DNA from 2 places in the Pseudoalteromonas sp. SR44-2 genome. Region 1 is predicted to be linked to the other one. Evidence: riboswitches for the same ligand, from Rfam matches in the RefSeq annotation. Region 1 holds a riboswitch; the other holds the start of a gene.
The links. A riboswitch is a leader RNA that binds a small molecule or an ion and turns the genes downstream of it on or off. The one in region 1 is predicted to bind lysine.
Positions count from the first base shown of each region.

Region 2: another riboswitch for lysine. It lies ahead of lysC (lysine-sensitive aspartokinase 3); the one in region 1 lies ahead of dapA (4-hydroxy-tetrahydrodipicolinate synthase).

Region 1 is NZ_JACJDW010000013.1:66,146-75,211, forward strand. It holds gene H5115_RS09985 (OmpA family protein) at 1-196, opposite strand, end outside; gene H5115_RS09990 (YdiU family protein) at 587-1,996, opposite strand; gene H5115_RS09995 (DNA-3-methyladenine glycosylase I) at 2,005-2,703, opposite strand; lysine riboswitch at 2,895-3,095, shown strand; gene dapA (4-hydroxy-tetrahydrodipicolinate synthase) at 3,286-4,170, shown strand; gene H5115_RS10005 (2,3,4,5-tetrahydropyridine-2,6-dicarboxylate N-succinyltransferase) at 4,186-4,926, shown strand; gene H5115_RS10010 (PLP-dependent decarboxylase) at 4,926-6,131, shown strand; gene H5115_RS10015 (succinylglutamate desuccinylase/aspartoacylase family protein) at 6,137-7,258, shown strand; gene H5115_RS10020 (phospholipase A) at 7,637-8,671, shown strand; gene H5115_RS10025 (bifunctional GNAT family N-acetyltransferase/hotdog fold thioesterase) at 8,744-9,066, opposite strand, start outside.
Region 2 is NZ_JACJDW010000014.1:51,152-60,217, forward strand. It holds gene H5115_RS10490 (sodium-dependent transporter) at 1-519, opposite strand, end outside; gene H5115_RS10495 (4'-phosphopantetheinyl transferase superfamily protein) at 661-1,419, shown strand; gene lysC (lysine-sensitive aspartokinase 3) at 1,453-2,856, opposite strand; lysine riboswitch at 2,932-3,104, opposite strand; gene nhaD (sodium:proton antiporter NhaD) at 3,206-4,453, opposite strand; gene H5115_RS10510 (hypothetical protein) at 4,676-5,947, shown strand; gene H5115_RS10515 (condensin complex protein MksE) at 5,951-6,499, shown strand; gene H5115_RS10520 (ATPase) at 6,496-9,066, shown strand, end outside.

The DNA of each region.
Region 1 (9,066 bases):
AACGGTAACCTGCTTCAACACCCCAGCCAGTTGATTCGTTTACATCAAGACCGGCTTGGTCACGCATGTTTTTCCAAGATGCGTCATAGTAGTCGCCAAATGCGCCAATGTAGAAACCTTCTTCTTTATCAGCAGCGAATGTAGATGCGCTAGTTGCAGCCAACGCGATTGCAATTGTAAGTGATTTTAATTTCATTGTTTTCTTCCCATTTGAACAATTTTAAATTGTAGCTAATCGATACTAGCTCAATCAGTTTTATATAGACTAACTGAGCCTTTGTTAATCAATACTTAACGAAAAATAAAGTTTATTACTTTTTTCTATGCCTTGTCGCAACACACATCCACTTACTATAGGCGAAATTAAAACTTTATTGAAAAATAAATATAGTAGTTTTTTGTAAATTAGTACTTAGCAAGGAATGTAAGAGCAATTAAATTAAATGCACTTATAAATGCAAAGAAATATTGCTTGCTTTTAATTGTGCGCATAATACCACCAGAATTAGCATTCCCCTAGGTATATGCGCATGTTTGATTAAAAAATGACTCTTTTTAATCATGCGGTTATATTTAAAGTTAAGTATTAAGTACCACAAAAAGTCTGGTAGTCATTATCATTCGTCGGTGGAGAGCAAAACTCTGATAACTTTTCACCGTAAGAGTATGGATTACCGGCTATTTTTATAAAGCGCTGTAGTAACTCGCTGGATCCTGTAGCGTTATATTGTGCAATTATTTCTTCGATCACATGATTACGCGGTATAACACGAGGATTTGCCGCTCTCATTACTTCATAACTATTATCGTCAGTTAAACTTACCCACTTAGCTCTCCATTCAATTAGCGACTCAGGTACGCTTTTTTCTCCTTTTAAGGATTCAGTAAGCGCATCAAAGGTATTGGTGTAATCGAGCTGATTATCTTTTAATAGCGTTAACAACTCTGCTATTAACTCGCCACTACTATCGCTAGATTCATTTAAACCCAGTTTTTGTGCCCACATAGCCGTAAACTCAGTATTAAACTGCTCAGCAAAACTATTAATAAATGGCGTCATTAATGAAACCGCTTGCTCGTCATCATCGCTAATAAGCGGTATTAAACTCTCAGCTAAGCGTGCGCAGTTCCAGTTAGCTATATTAGGTTGATTACCAAATGCATAGCGGCCTTGTTTGTCTATAGAGCTAAATACGGTATCAAAATCAAAGCTATTCATCATGGCACACGGGCCGTAATCAATGGTCTCTCCGCTAACTAGCGTATTATCTGTATTCATTACTCCGTGAATAAAGCCAACACGCATCCAGCTCACAACTAGCTTAACTTGGTTTTTAATCACAGCGCCTAAAAATGCTAAATATCGCTGCGAACCTGTATCGGTTATTTCTGGGTAGTGTCGCTCTATAGCTAATTCGGCTAAATTTTTAAGCCCTTCAACATCGCCTTGCGTCGCTAAATATTGAAACGAGCCAACACGAATATGACTCGTTGCTACACGCGTAACGATAGCCCCTGCTTGTGGCGGATTACGATAAACCGTTTCACCACTACCAACAACCGCTAAGCAGCGTGTGGTTTTAACTCCCAGTGCATGCATTGCCTCGCTCATTACGTATTCACGAATAGCAGGGCCAAGAGCACAACGTCCATCTCCCCCTCTTGAGTAAGGAGTAGCACCAGAGCCTTTTAATTGAATATCCCATAACTGGTTTTCATCATCACTAATAGCGCCCAGTAAGTGCGCTCGTCCATCGCCTAAGCGTGGTGAAAAATGTCCAAATTGGTGCCCAGAGTAACCAAGTGCTACTGCAGGAATCGCCTGTTTTTCGTTACCGCTAAAAGTGCTGGCACGCAAATCAGCCGCAACGTTAATATTAAACTCTTTTGCTAAGCTCTCATTCCACAGTAATAACTGAGGAGAGGCGACACTTGCAGGGAAATCTTCTATTGCGAAGTTTTCTGCAACATCTGTGTATCTTGGCACTAATTTCATGGTAATTCCTATTGTTGCTGACTTATACCAACACGGTTGTCACCTACGCCATAAGCAACAATTAAGCTTAACTCTTGCATACTTAAGCCGCTTTGCTTTTGCATTTCGTTAAAAAAAGCTTGGGCTGCATTTAGTGACTTTTTAGTTTGTAAGCCGCCGTCTATAATTTTATGGGCACGTAAATAATTCTCTACATCGCGTGATAGTAAAAATGTATCTTTACCAAGTGCTCGCAGCGCGTAAGGCCCTGTATTTCCGCCTAAACGCGAACCATGTTTTTTTAAATACGCCCACAAACCAATAATATTGTCTGCTGGCCAATTAGCGACAAACTGGCTAAAACTGCCATGTTCTTGTGCTATTTCGTGGATCATGTAAGCATTTTCAGTAATTGTTTTTACTTTTTTATAGTTACGAACAATACGCTCATCCGTTGCTTTTTGTTCCAGCATATCGGGGGGCATCATTAATAACTTATCGACGCTAAAATCCCAAAAAACCTCTCTAAATCCCGACCACTTATTATTAATGACTGACCAATAAAAGCCGCTTTGAAATACTTTTCGAGTAAATTCTTCCAGCCAATCGTCGTCACTTAACATGCTTAGTTGTTTTTTAGATAGCGGTTTTGCAAGTAATAACCTAAGCATTTTTTCAGAGCCTTTTCGCTCTACCGCTCGCTTATAAATATCGCTAAATTTTTCCATACTAATTAAATACCTCACTACTTATGTTGCTAGTGTACGAGAAAAGCACCTAATACGTAACCACCCCTCTTTTCGATGAATTGATCTGTATTTAGTCGCTTGACACCTAGACGGCTAAAATGCTTTAATCGCCGTAATTACCCTATTTAAATTGCACAGGTTTGTAAGTTTTACCCTACAAACAGGTGCAAAGGGCTAGAAGAGGTGCGTTATTCAGGTAGCGTATGTTAGGAGCGCAAACTCCAGTAAGCATACGTGAGGGGAATTAACGCCGAGAAGTAACCACTTTTGCGAGGTGTTTATTTCGGGCGACTAGGTTGAACCCTAGCGACTGTCACCAATAGCTGCTTATAAAAAGCAGCCTGTTAGTTTGGTGGAGAGCTTCTGGTCTTAAATATTAAGGCCGTGCGCCCTATTATTTTAAGCCCATTCGCTCTTCGAATTATTAGTTCGAACGACGTTAATGCGGCTCCTTCCATAAAGCTTTTTAACTCTTCGAATAATACCAATTACATTAAATTAGTTATCGTTAAAATGATCACGTTTTTAATAAAATTGGTACAAATTATAAGTTCGTGAGAGATGATCAACAACTTCAATTTAAACGACTACTCACTGTGGACCGCGCTCGTTACGCCATTTGATCAACACGGCGATGTTGACTACAACACGTTAACTAAGTTGGTTAGCGATCAAGAAGCGGCACATAACGGTATTTTGCTACTTGGCAGTACGGGCGAAGGTTTAGCACTAACGCTAAAAGAACAACAAGCCATTGTTGAGCACGTATGCCAGCTAAAACCAACAGTACCACTCATGGTAGCTGTGGGCGGTAGTAACTTAAAGCAACAAATTGAGTGGGTTAACTACTGTAATACACTCCCAATTCATAGCTTTTTACTTGGCTCACCGCTTTATGCAAAACCTGGTGCTATAGGTCAAACTCATTGGTTTGAAAGCCTACTAAATGCAAGCGCTCACCCATGTATGCTTTATAACGTACCGGGTCGAAGTGCTGTTAGCATCCCAGTGGCAACAATTCAAAACTTACAAAACAATAAAAACTTATGGGCGTTAAAAGAAGCGAGCGGCAGCATTGCTCAGTTTGAAGCTTACCGCCAAGCCGCGCCTAATTTAGCTATTTTTAGTGGCGACGATGCGCTAATGCCTTATTTTGCTCAAGCTGGCGCAAAAGGTTTGGTGTCGGTAGCTGCAAATGCATGGCCTGAACAAACTCACGAGTTTGTTAAGCGCAGTTTAAGTGGTCAACACCCTAATTTATTTGCCCAGTGGTCAAGCGCTATTAATAGCCTATTTGCTGTCGCAAACCCTATTCCCGTAAAGGTACTGATGCATTTGCAAGGTCGCTTAAGCAGCCCGCAACTTCGTCCACCTTTAACACATCTTGAGTTAACTCAAACCGATTGCATCACAACTGCAAACAACACCATTTTATCTTGGCATTAAATACAGGTTTTTATAATGAGCTGGTTAGAACTATTAAATAATTTAGAATCGGGCGCAGTACGCGCAGCATCACAAAACGAAAGCGGCCAATGGCAAGCTAACGTAGAAGTAAAGCAAGGCATTTTAGAAGCCTTTAAAAATGGCACTAATACTGAGTTTGCAGGCGGCTTTGTTGATAAACATAACCTAGCTCCGCAAGAATTTAGTACTGATGATGGCGTTCGTATGGTACCAGGTGGCTCAAGTGTTCGCCGTGGTGCTTATGTTGCTAAAGGCACGATTATTATGCCACCAGCGTATGTAAACATTGGTGCATATATCGACGAAGGCACAATGGTAGATAGCCACGCATTGGTGGGTTCTTGTGCACAAGTAGGTAAAAACGTACATTTAAGCGCTGCAGTTCAGCTTGGTGGTGTACTTGAGCCAATTGGTGCCAGCCCAGTAGTGGTTGAAGATGATGCATTTATTGGTGCAGGCTGTATTATTGTTGAAGGCGTAGTCATTAAAAAAGGCGCAGTACTTGCACCAGGCGTGCGTTTATCTGCGACTATTCCAGTTTACGACTGCGTAAACGAGCGCCAACTAGATAAAGGCGAGCCTATTCCTGAATATGCCATTGTAATACCGGGCTCTCGTCCTGCGTCAAACGAATGGGCACGCAAGCAAGGCTTAAGTATGTCGTGTGCGTTAATTGTCAAATACCGCGACGAACAAAGCGATGCATCATTATTACTTGAAGAGGTTTTACGATAATGAGCTTTTTGAGCACGCCTATCAAAACTGCTGTAAATACTATTACACAACAACTTGATACACCTTTTTTTGTTTACGACCTAGATCAACTAAACACGCATCTTGCGCGTTTAGTTGCGCAAACCGATGTAAAACTGTGGTACGCGGTAAAAGCAAACCCACTGTCTAAAATTATTCAAAGCTTAGACAACGCCGGTTTTAATTTTGACGTAGCAAGTAAAGGTGAGCTTGAGCAAGTATTAGCACAAGGTATTAGCTCACAGCGCGTGCTCAACACAGGGCCTGCAAAAAGCCCTAAACAAATTAAACACTTTATTGAGCGCGGCGTGCGCATATTTGTTGCAGAAAGCCTCAATCAAGTACGTTGGTTAAACCAACAAGCGCAACTGCAAAATACGCAACTCCAAGTACTACTGCGTGTACAATTACGCTGGCCTGAAGGTGAAAAAAACCCACTGGGCGGCGATAGCCTTACGCCGTTTGGTTTGGGTTGTAATGAGTGGCAAGCACTCAATGTAGCCGAGTACCCTGCACTTAAGTTTGACGGCCTGCATATTTTTCAGTGGGGCAACATGCTTAGCACGCAAAAACTAAGCGAATTGTGGTCACAAATGATTGCACCACTTAGCCAACTTGCCAGCGATTTAAATATTAGCCTTAAAATTCTCGATTTAGGCGGCGGCTTAGGTATCCCTTATACACAAAATGAAGCAACACTTGATTGGGATGACTTAATTGCTGCGCTCGCTAAAATTAAAAATGATGCTGGCGTAGAAGAATTATGGATGGAACTTGGTCGCTATGCCGTTGGCGAATGCGGTCATTACGCAAACCCAGTAGTAGAGCGCAAACAAAACTACAATCAAGAACAAGTAATTTTAAGCGGCGGTATAAATCACTTATTACGCCCTGCTGTTACCAGCCAAGACTTTCCTGCTGCATTACTGCGTGAATCCAGTGCTAAAACTCAAGCGGTCACTTTATACGGCCCACTTTGTACAGCGCTTGATTGCTTGGGTGAACATAACTTACCAAGCGATTTAAATGAGCACGACTGGCTAGTGTTTAGCCAATGCGGTGCTTACGGCTTTACCGAAAGTATGCCGTATTTTTTATGCCATGAGCTAGCTGCTGAGTACACCTTGCAAAACGGTACACTTACCTGTGTTCGCCAAGCCGAAAATGCCAGCCATTATTTAAGGTAATAAGTATGAGTAATACAACACACATTAGCCAAGAGAACATTGTAGTAGGGGAAGTTGCAAACGGCTTACCGCTTACAATTCCTGTGTATCGTTTAAAAGGCGATGGCACAGGGCCAAATGTTTACATTCAGGCCAATATGCATGGCGCTGAAGTGCAAGGTAACGCAGTTATTTTTCAGCTGCTTGAGCAATTAAAACACCTTAACCTTAGTGGCGATATTACCCTTGTACCTTATGCCAATCCGATTGGTTGTAATCAAAAATCTGGCGAGTTTACCCTTGGCAGGTTCGATCCGATTACGGGCACTAATTGGAATCGCATGTATCACTACAATAAAAATTTAGTGGCACAGTTTGCACAAAATCATACTCAGTATGACGACGCTACATTAAAAAGTAACTTCAAACAGGCACTTATTGACGAAGTAGACAGCAAACTTAACGGCCCTGCTTATTTACTCAATACGGGTAAACGCATTGCGCTTAACTTACAAAAGCTCGCTCATCAGGCTGATATAGTACTCGATTTACACACAGGTCCTATTTCAAGCAAGCATCTGTACTGCCCAACCTATGCAACCGACAGCGCACGTTACTTTAATATTGAACATGTACTCCTTATTCCTAGTGATTTTGACGGCGCTATGGATGAAGCTAACTTTTGCCCATGGTGGCATTTAAGTGATGCGCTTAGCGGACAAGGTCGCGAATTATCAATACCTGTAGAAGCATTTACTGTAGAGCTAGGCAGCCAAGAAAAAATAGACTTAAAAGAAGCATTAAACGATGCAAACAGCATTTTAAGTTACTTAAATCACAAAGGCGTATTACAAAACGCACCGCATACGCCAGCTAATATGACCCGTTATGCATGTAATTTAGATGACTACTTTGCCTACTACGCCCCTATTGGCGGCATGGTTGAATACTTAGCCCCACTTGGCGGGCACATTAAAGCTGGTGAGCCTATTGCCAATATTTTACGCATGGAGCGCTACTTAAGTGAGCAACCATTGCAAACACTTACTCTTGATTGCGATGCAATTGCTATTTTGCACTTCGCCTCAGCGAGTGTTAATCAAGGTACCGAGCTTTATAAGTTTTTTACTAACATATTTGAGCTTTAGCTCACCCTTCTCATTGCGTGAGAGTAATACCAATTGCATTAAATTAGTGATCTATTATAGCGATAAGGAAATAGCTTAATAACAAGGCTAAAATTATGGTACATAGTTGTTCTATATAAATAATTTTTAACGTAGTTAGTGAGCTATTTAATACGCTAGAATAATCATGTTTTTAATAAAGTTGGTATAAATTAACTAAAATAGTTAATTTGCATTAGAAAAGCGGCTTAGGCCGCTTTTCTTTTGATCTATACTTACTTTGTATACGTATAGACCTTGTTATAAATACAAATTCAGTAAAAGTTCACCGTTACATATGTAAAAAGACGTTATAATTAAATTAACGCATACAACAACCCAAACTCACAAGGAATTACAATGAGCTGGCGCCACTGGATAACTCTTTCTGCTTTAATTAGTACCGCTACCTTCGCACAAGAAGAAGTTGCTACAAACGAGCAAGATAACGACATCGAGCTTGTAAAACAGTGTATTTTAAATGAGGTAATTGGCGGAGATGGTAAACAGACATTAGACGATCTTCGTAAAAAGTGTTCAGCTCTTGAAGAAAATAAACAACTTACCGCGCTTGATAAACGCCAGGCCCGTGAAGAAGTAGGTAAAAAAAATAGAAATGTAATTACGCCACATAAGCGTAACTATATTTTACCGCTTTCGTACGTATCACACCCAAACGATCGCCCTTTTGATGGTTTTGATGCACTAACAGATGATAACGACGGCGAACCGCTCGACAATCTAGAAGCCAAATATCAGCTATCGATAAAAGTACCTCTTTACGATGATTTTTCGGATAAAGACCAAGCCATATTTTTTGGCTTTACACTGCAATCATATTGGCAAATTTATAACTCAGAAATTTCGTCTCCATTTCGTGAGACCAACTACGAACCAGAGATATTTTGGATAAATTACCTCGACCCAGAAAACGTATTATGGGGCGACGAAATGGCAATCGCATTAGGTATTTCGCATCAATCAAATGGTCGAAGCCAACCAAACTCACGTTCGTGGAACCGTATTTACGCAGACTTCATTTGGGAAAACAGAGGCTTTGTTTTTAGCTTTAAACCTTGGTACCGAATAGCTGAGGACGAAAAAGAAGATATTTTAGAAGCCAATGGCGACGACAACCCAGACATATACAAATACATGGGTTACTTCGAATTTAGCGGCGCGTATCGTTTTCATGACCATGAATTTAGCTTTATGACGCGTAACAATTTAAATTCAGATAATCGTGGTGCAATTCAACTCGACTGGTCGTTTCCTTTATGGGGTCGCGTTCGTGGTTATGCACAATACTTTAACGGTTATGGCGAAAGCTTAATTGATTACAATGCGGATGTAGAACGTATTGGTGTCGGTATATTATTAACCGATCTGCTGTAATACTTCCCTAAGTTTTACGCACAAAAAAGCCAAGCATTGCTTGGCTTTTTTGTGTTTTGAACAGCTAAACAGTTATTTTTTTACTACAAACTGCCCTTCAAATTCTGCAACCACGTTATCACCATCGTAAATAGTTACTGGCACTACGTAACTTGCTTTACCGTCGGTTTCTAAATCGCTTAACTTGCCCTTACAGGTTTGTATATCAACACAACCACGTGGGTCGGTAGTAAGCGGTTTTAAGTACTTAATGTTAGCATCGGCTAATACAATATTACCTTCAAGCCCAGCTTCTTTAAGTGCTAAGTACGTAGCGCCCCAACCTGTTAGCGTGGCCAAGCTATAAATAGAACCTGCAAACATAGTGTTATGTAGGTTTAAGTTAGCGTCTAGGT
Region 2 (9,066 bases), on a different contig from region 1:
TAAACGGCGCGACCAGGTTTCGATTCCCGATTTAACCCCTTTTAAAATAATACTGGCAGTTAAAATAAGCATAAGCGGCGTAAATACAAAATTACGCAGCACTGAGTCGCTATGTAAAAATTCGCTTGCGCCTGTGAAACCTAAAAAAGTTGTTATGGGTTCAATAGCGTACGAGAGCATCCACCCTGCCACTATTGAATAAAAACTTAGCATAACAACTGCGCCTGCAAGGCCTATGTAACCGGCTGCTGCACCTACTTTACGGCTAGTGTTTTGCCATGCGTCGCCCAATGCTTTTACCGGGTTAGCTTGTGCTTTGTGACCTAAATAAAGTTCGGTATACAGCGCAGGAAGCGCAAGTAAAAATATAACAATAAAATAAACCAGTAAAAAAGCACCGCCGCCATGGTTGGCCGCTTGCGTAGGAAAACCCCAAATATTACCCAAACCCACTGCTGCGCCAGCAGCGGCTAAAACAAAACCAAGTCGGCTTTGAAACCCATCACGCACTTGTGCCATACATCTACAAATCTGTTATTATTTTGATTATTGTGAATTAAACCATATTTCATGCCAGCTGAGTAATAAAATTGTACCCAGCCTTTGTTAGTGGCGCTAACCGCTCACAATATCAGCGACTTCTTTTGCTTTAGGGCTTTTATGACTGAACACTATTTTAAAAACGCCTTGAGTATTACTTCAACTCAATTGGCAAATTTGTCTTTAGCGAGTAACAGCATTTTATTATTTAATGCTAAAACACTTGAGCTTAGTGACTTTAATTTGCCCGATTGCTTAAGCCCGTTTGAGTTAAACATTATAAACCGCCGTAAAAGCCCACAAGCTAAGCAAGAGTATTTAGCGACGCGGTTATTGTTAAAACACCTTATTAAAGTAACGCAGCCGCAACATGCTCACGTAGCCCTTAATAAAATGAGTACCGAATTTGACGAAGCAAGCTCAAAGCTGCAAGTACATGTAAGTGGTGGTGTTATAAATACCTGTATTTCACACTCGCATGGTTTAGTTGGGGTCGCGCTAAATTTTGATAGAAGTGAGTTTGGTTTTGATATTGAAAAAGTAAGCCTAAAGCGCCCGTTTGAAAAGCTCGCTAAGCATTTTTATCATAATGATGAAATTACACTTATCACTGAGCCTACTAATACCCAAGTCCAAGCAGATACATTTTTTAGAATTTGGACATTAAAAGAGTCACTTGCTAAAGCCACCAGCCGCCCTATTGCAAAATTACTTAGCCCTAATGTGTTTGACGAATTAAATAGTGCAAAGCTGAGTGCTTGCAGTAATCGCGTTACTGTAGTTGATAGCAGTGACAGTAATGCTTGTTTTGATGTGAGTGTGGTGCATAAAAAAAGCACCGACTGGCGATGCTTTTTATTAAATGACTTTATTAACTGATTTTACTAGTTAATTTCCCTGAATAACGATTACTTACGCAGCAAAATCATTTTCTAATAAACGGCTATGAATAGACTGTACTACGTTATCTGACTCAGTTTGCTCTACTAAAAAGCACAGGTTGTGCTTACTAGCACCGTGACAAATTAATCGAATGTTAAAGTCTTTTAGTACACTCATTAAGTTCATTTCGTGTTGGCGTAATTGAATCTCAGAGCCAATAAGTGCCACCAATGTTAGGTTGTTTTCTACCGAAACATGACAAAACTCTGCAAGCTTATCTAGGCATTCTTGATCAAGCTCTGGGCGCGAGGCGTTTTGCGCGTTATCAAGCGTTATAGCTACACTGATTTCTGATGTGGTTACCAAATCTACCGATATATTGTATTCACTTAATAGTGTAAATACGCGTGCTAAAAAGCCGCTTGCTAGTAGCATTTCTGGGCTTTTAAGCGTAAGCAATATTTGGTTTTTACGTTGCGTTACTGCGCGTATACCTGGTTGCTGCGATTTTTCGCGCTCAATCCACGTACCGCCACGCTCTGGCTCGCGGCTAGAACCTACAAACACGTTAATGTGGCTACGGCTTGCTGGTAAAATAGTTGCTGGGTGTAATACTTTTGCGCCAAAGGTTGCCATTTCAGCGGCTTCGTCAAAACTTAAGCGTGCAATAGGCGTCGCTTTTGCGCACAAACGCGGGTCGGTGCTAAAAATACCCACTACATCGGTCCAAATATGCACACTTTTAGCGTTAATTGCTTCAGCTAGTAATGCAGCGCTGTAGTCAGAACCACCACGCCCTAGCGTTGTGGTTTGACCGTATTCGTCACTACCAATAAATCCCTGAGTTACAATTACTTGAGCGTCTAACAGCGGAATTAAATGTTCTTTAGCGGCTTGCGCTGTGGCTGCAACATTGGGCGTTGCTTTGCCAAATTGACTGTCGGTTTTAAGCACCTTGCGCACATCAAAGCGATCGGCATTTAAACCTTGTAAACGCAGTACCTGAGCAAACAAATACGACGATAAACGCTCACCAAAGCTAAGTAGCTCGTCGTGTTGCTGATCGGTTGTTAGTGGCTCTTGAGCCAATGTTTGAAATGCTTTTAGGGTTTCGTTAAAGCCAACCGCTAAATCGGCATCTAGCGATAATTCATCTAAAATAGTTTGTTGAATAGCAAGAACGCCGTTTATGTGTTCTTGGCGCTCACTAGGAGTAATGCTTGATTTACACAGTGCAACTAAGTGATTAGTTACGCCGGCACTGGCGCTCACGGCAACAATACGTACGCTTTTATCTGCAACAATAATTTCGCTACAGCGACTCATCGCTTCAAAATTTGCAACACTGGTTCCGCCAAATTTGGCAACGATGTAATCTGATTTTGCGCTTAACTCTGTTTGAGGCACTGTTTGTGGCGCTGATACGGTAGTCATTTAGTCTCCTTTCGCGGTATCCAAACCGCAATAAAACAAGAAGAACTTGGCAAAGGAATGCTTGAAGATAAGTCCACTGCCAGAAGCTCTCCACCTATATTGGTGACAGTTTTGAGGATTCAGCCCCATAAACCGAAAAACAATGACGACGTACCATTATTTTCCTCGGCGAGTACTTCCCTCCTTAATGATCATCGGCTTTCGTCGCCTAACATTAAGTACCTAAGTATCGCACCTCTTCTGAATGCTTTATTAACCAGTGGCTAATAAAACAAAACCCCACTAAGTAGCGGGGCTTTGAAAGTTATCGTTTAGACGTCTAGCTGTCAAGCATTTAATAATTTATGAGTTAAATAAAACTGCCCATGTAATACGAGCCCGCATATCCAACCGTGTAACAAATTAATAAATGCAGCGATAAACGCAAGTAGCTCATAAAGGTAAGCGCTTTAACTTTGCTCATGGCAATAATGCCCGCAGCCGAACCAATAATAAGCATTGAACCGCCCACCCCCGTTGCATACGTAAACGACAACCAGTGTTGTTGGCTCATTACTATATTGGCTTTTAATAATGCAGCGGTAAGCGGTACGTTATCGACCCCTGCTGATAATATGCCCATTAAGTAGTTTGCGTATTCTGGTGCCATTACCGTGTATAGGTCGGTAAATTTACTCAACATACCAATTTCTTTAAGTGCGCCAACAAGTAAAAGTACACCTACAAAAAACAATAATGTGTCGTATTCTATATCGCGAACAAAATCGATTATGTCTTTGTTTATGTCTTTTTTGCGCATTAAAAATTGCGCCACTAAAAACATCACTGATAAGCCAAACAAAAAGGTTAATAAAGGCGGTACGCTGTAAATTACACTCAACGTAAGTGTGCTCACTACGGTAGATAAAAATATAACAGCAATGGTTATGTCGGTTTTTTCAATGCGGGTTTTACCTGCACTAGCAAACTCAACACGCCCTTTCATACCTATAGACAGTAACGCAGCAAGCAGCATAACGCTTGCAAGTGCTGGCGCTATAAGTAGTAATAAATGAGCAATGGTTACTTTGCCATCTAAAAATATCATTAGTGTGGTTACGTCACCTGTTATTAGCGATACCCCACCTGAGTTCACTCCAAACACAATAAGCGTGGCGTATTTAACGAGCTTTTTAGGTTCAAGCTTTAACGACATAACAACCGCAAGCGATATAAGCGTCGCTGTTACGTTATCTGAAATCGACGAAAACAAAAACGCAAAACCACCCACCAAAAACATGAGCTTTTTTTCGCTAATACTTTTTGGCATAACACGGTGCACAATATTTTCTATAAACCCCTTTGAATTTAAATACGCGACAAAGGTCATTGCAGCCATTAAAAATAGCCATAATGAGGCAATTTCTAAAATATTTTCATTTAAAAGATGTTGAATCGTATCGGGGCTTTGCCCGTGTAGGGGGTATATAAAAAGAAGAATCCAGCAAAGCGTACCAAAAAACAGCGTGGTTTTAGCTTTATTGACATGGATTATATCTTCTATAACGATCAGTAAAAATGCAATCGCTATCAGGGTTAGAATAATCGAGGAAACCATGGTAGTTAAACAACCTTTGATATAGTTTTAAAGAACACACAAATAACATTCCATTTCATGTGCCTATTTTCGGCGCGAATTTTAGCACTGCCTCTATGCAAAAACTATTATTAAATGGTCTTAAAAACGAATACTATATACAGACAAGGTTAATTAAAAATACGTAATAATGAGTCTTCTAAAATAACTCAATAATAAAATACTAGGATGTTGTAACCCCTTATGATCCCAGCTAAAAAGCTGCTAAACACCATAACCGAACATTGGGGTGTATTAGAGCTATTATTTAAACGTTTTAAAATGGCTGACTTTAGCCTAAAAGACGTACAAAACGCGATTAAGCAAAAGCAGCCTACGTGGTCAAACGAACGCATTTATAAAGAAACAAATCGTTTGTTAAACCAAGATATTTTAATTCCACTGGCTAAATCCTCTCAGCTTGAAATAAATCGTGCTATTGCTGATTTTGCTACTTTTTTACTGCAAGAAGAGCATTTAGGTTTAGCGCAAGAAATTAGCGTATTAGTAGAGGACCTTGCTCGTTTAGGTAACCGCCTAGATAACGCTGGCGAAATAGAAGACTTTGACGACTTACGACGCTACAGCCGCATTATGGATGATCGGGTGCGTAAAATAATGAAGCTCTATACGCACAACGAAAACGCTATTTTAAACATTGTTGAACAAGCCAAATCAAATAATACAGTGCAATCGCTGCAAAAGCGTTATAAAGCGGTAATAGAAGCCTTTGACGAATACATAGAGCCAATGCTTGAAATGGTTGATATTCGTGGTGAGTTTCATGCATGTTTTACCCTCATTGAAGAGCAAATAAGTAAGCAAATACTGCACATTGAGCGCTCAGGTAAAGCGTATAACGACAAACGTATGCTGGAGCAATTACGTACCCGTATACTCGAAATGCATTTAATGGGCCGAGAAAGCTTACGTAAAAGTGCCGATATGCTTATGCCACTGCGCGAGGAGCTACGCCGTAATAACTTAATTACTCGCCAAGCAGCCAAAGTACTTGGGCTTGTGCGTAAAAATGGCGTAGACAATATGCTAAGTGCTGTGCAGCCGCATTTTGTAAGCGACGCACAGCGATATTCGCTTGGTCAGCAACGCCATATTGTGGCTTACATGGCAAGCTTGGTTGAATTTGAACACGAAGAATACCAATTGCCTGACCAGCAAGACGTGCCTGCATTTGTTACGCCTAATATTCCTGACTACAACGATGTCAAAACCAGCTTTGCTAAGCGCTTTAATAAAAAACGCAAAAAGCCGCAGCCCTTGCTGCAATTTTTAGACGAAAGCTATCCAGATCTCGATGCCGATGAAATGCTATTTTTGTATCAAAAATTGGTCAGCGACAGCGATATTAAAATAATTCAAAGCGATGAAAAAGCCCGCGTAAAAATTGCCGGTCAGCACTTTTCTTTATATCCATTTAATTCAGAGCCTCAGCCAGATTCAAAGGCAGGTAAATAAACCATGACACACATAAACTTAGACGAGCTAACTCATCTACAAGCCATTAATAAAAAATTAGTAGCGGGTTATCACATTTGCGAGCAAGACAACGTAATGTGGCAAGAGCTTGACCAACACATAGAAGACTACACCGCCCTATTTACCGCTTTAGGTAACGATTTAAAACACGACAGCCGTGGCTTTTATTATTTTGGTAGCGACGAAAGCACACCCAATATGGGCAAAATATCTCGCGCTATCGCGCTCACCATTTACATTTTAATTGAGCACTACGCCAATACGGGTAAAGATCCAATGCGCGCATTGTTTGACGACGTAAACGATTTAGAGCTTATGCAAACGCTGGTGCAAATTAACAAACATTTGTTTGATCAGCTTGAGATATTTTCGGGATCGGATTTGCGTAAAGACGTTTACCTGCGCATGGTGCGCTTAGGTTTAGCCCGTGAAGTAGAAGGCGGCTTTATGCTACAAGCGCCAATTCACCGCTACATAGATGCACTCATGGAAGTAAACGAAGAAACCTACATTACAGAGGACGAGGAATGAAAAATCTATACGGACTAAGCAAACTCGCCCTACTTAACACCGCAGGCTATGCAAAATGTGTGATCCCGCTTGATAAAAGCAGCTCTATTTGCGCGCCCAATAACACAGGTAAAAGCTCGGTTATTAACGCCCTGCAGTTCCCGCTTATTAACGATTTACGCTTAACAGAATGGGACGGACACGATTTAGATGAAACCCGTAAGTTTTATTTTTCATCCGATCAGTCGTACATTTTACTAGAAGCTAACTTGCCTCATGGCTCGGTAGTAATAGGCGTGGCAGGCCTTGGTAAAATTGCCGGTTACGCGCATCAGTACTTTTGTTATCAAGGAAAGCTTGATTTAGAGCAGTACACGCAAGGTAAAACTATTATTAAATTTACCAAGCTGTTCAACCATTTAAAATCGCTTAACTACAACCCTATTGAGCTTAAAGCACAAGAGTTAAACGCGCTACTTACTGGCGGCGCAACGCCTTTTGACGGCGACATTAACCTAAAAATGATCCCGCTTAACAATGTCCAAGACTCCTCTATTTATAAAGAAATATTTAGACGTATTCTTAACTTACACAAATTAGGCGCAAGCGACGTAAAACGCTTTATGCTACGCGTTTTTGAACGCCATATGTCGAACTCTAAGGTCGACTTTTATGAAGTATGGCGTCGCTCGTTTGATAAAGTAAATCGCTCAAAACGCGAATTAAAAGCCCTTGAGTCAATGCAAGAGCCAATAGCCGCGCTTGAATCAATGCTTGAAAACCAAACCGTGCTTAAAGGTAAATTAGCCGCATACGCACCTAAAATTGACCAAGCACTGATTGATTTTGATACCTATCAAGAATCGCAACTTAATGAGTTGGGCATTGCGCTTGAAGATATAGAGCACGAAAAACACGAGTTTGAGCAAAAACAAAGCCTATACGTACAGCAATCGCGTGACATAGAGCGCAGACAAACACAAATTGAGCAGTGGTTTTTAGATTACGATGCGCTTAAAAGCGAGTTTGAACTGGTAAATAAAGCCACGCTTAAAACCAGCCTGACTCAATTAAAGCAAGATTACGAGTCGCTTTCGCACTCTATAACCAGCGCACAAGGGCAAAGCCTACACACGCTTGACTACCGCATTAGCGAAACACAAAAACAAATTAAGAGCTTAAAGCTACAACTTAAAAACCTTGAGTTTAATTTGTTTACCCGTATGCGCGAAGACCTCTCGTTAAAAGAAGTAGAGGAAATATCGCGGATTTTAAACCCTGATATTCTCTCATTTGCGACCACCACTAATGGCGATATAACCATTGATGATGAAGACGCGTTTGGGGAATTTTTATCGCTACTTAGCGAAAACGTTAAAGGCGGCGTATTAACGCTACCAGGTGCGAGCATTAAGCTCAAAAAGCTCTCGTCTGTGCAAATGCAAAGCGGCGAAAACAAGGAGCAATTAACCGCTCAGCTAAATGCACTTGAGCATTCACTTAAAGAATTTAAACAACAACGCGATGTTGCAGCAAACGTTGCCGACAAGCAAAAAGAGAAAGACGCGCTATACGATGAGCTTATGAGCGCTGAGAGCGCCCTAAAACGCTTAGAGCAGTTTGATGTAATGCAGCAGTCGGTTGAAGCGCAAGCCATGCTAAAAGAGCAGTTATTAGCTGAGCGCGAACAAGTTGACGACTACCTGCAAGATATTCAAAAAAATAGTGGCTCAATTGCCGATCGTCGCTCGTTAATTAAATCGAAACAAGAGCAAATTAATCGCCAAACTGAGCGCCTGCGCCAAGTTAAGAGCGAGCGAATTGATCATACCCTTGATTTATACAGCGGCAAAGTAACCCCGTACATGATTGATATAACAGTCGACTTTGATAACTTAAGCGACCTAGTACATCATTTTAATAAAGACTGCCAAGAGCTGCGTAATTTTGACATAAACGTGCGTAATACCTATTTGCATGTATATAACGCGGGTATTACTAAATTCGACAACGAAAATGACGAATACACTAAATACCAAAAGCTAATAAGCGCCTTTCATAATATTGAAAACGAACGCGATGCTGTTGAGCGCCAAGCACGCGTTGCGCTTACCGAAGTGGCCGCAACTATTAAAGGCTTGCGAGAAGATTTAGACCGACTTCGACGCGAAATGAACAGCTTTAATAAAGGCATAAGCCAGCACCGTATTTCAAACCTGCAAGCGTTTAAAATTAACGTCATACCGCGCAAAATGCTGGTTGATAGTATAGACACCATTATCAGCACGTCGCATCAATTTGAGCAAGGTGACACACTTGATTTACTGAGCCAAGAACCGTACAGCGAAAATGCGGTAAACGAAGCGAAAGATCACTTAATTAAACTCGCATCAGATAAAGCGGGCTTAACACTTACCGATTTATTTGATATCCGATTTGAAGTGGTTAACCGCGCAGGTGAAACCGAACACTTTGAAAAAATAGATTCGGCGGGTTCAAACGGCACACGTATTACGATTAAGTTATTGTGTGGCATGTTGTTTATTCGTTACTTATTAAGCGATCAGGAACAAAACCTATACCGTATA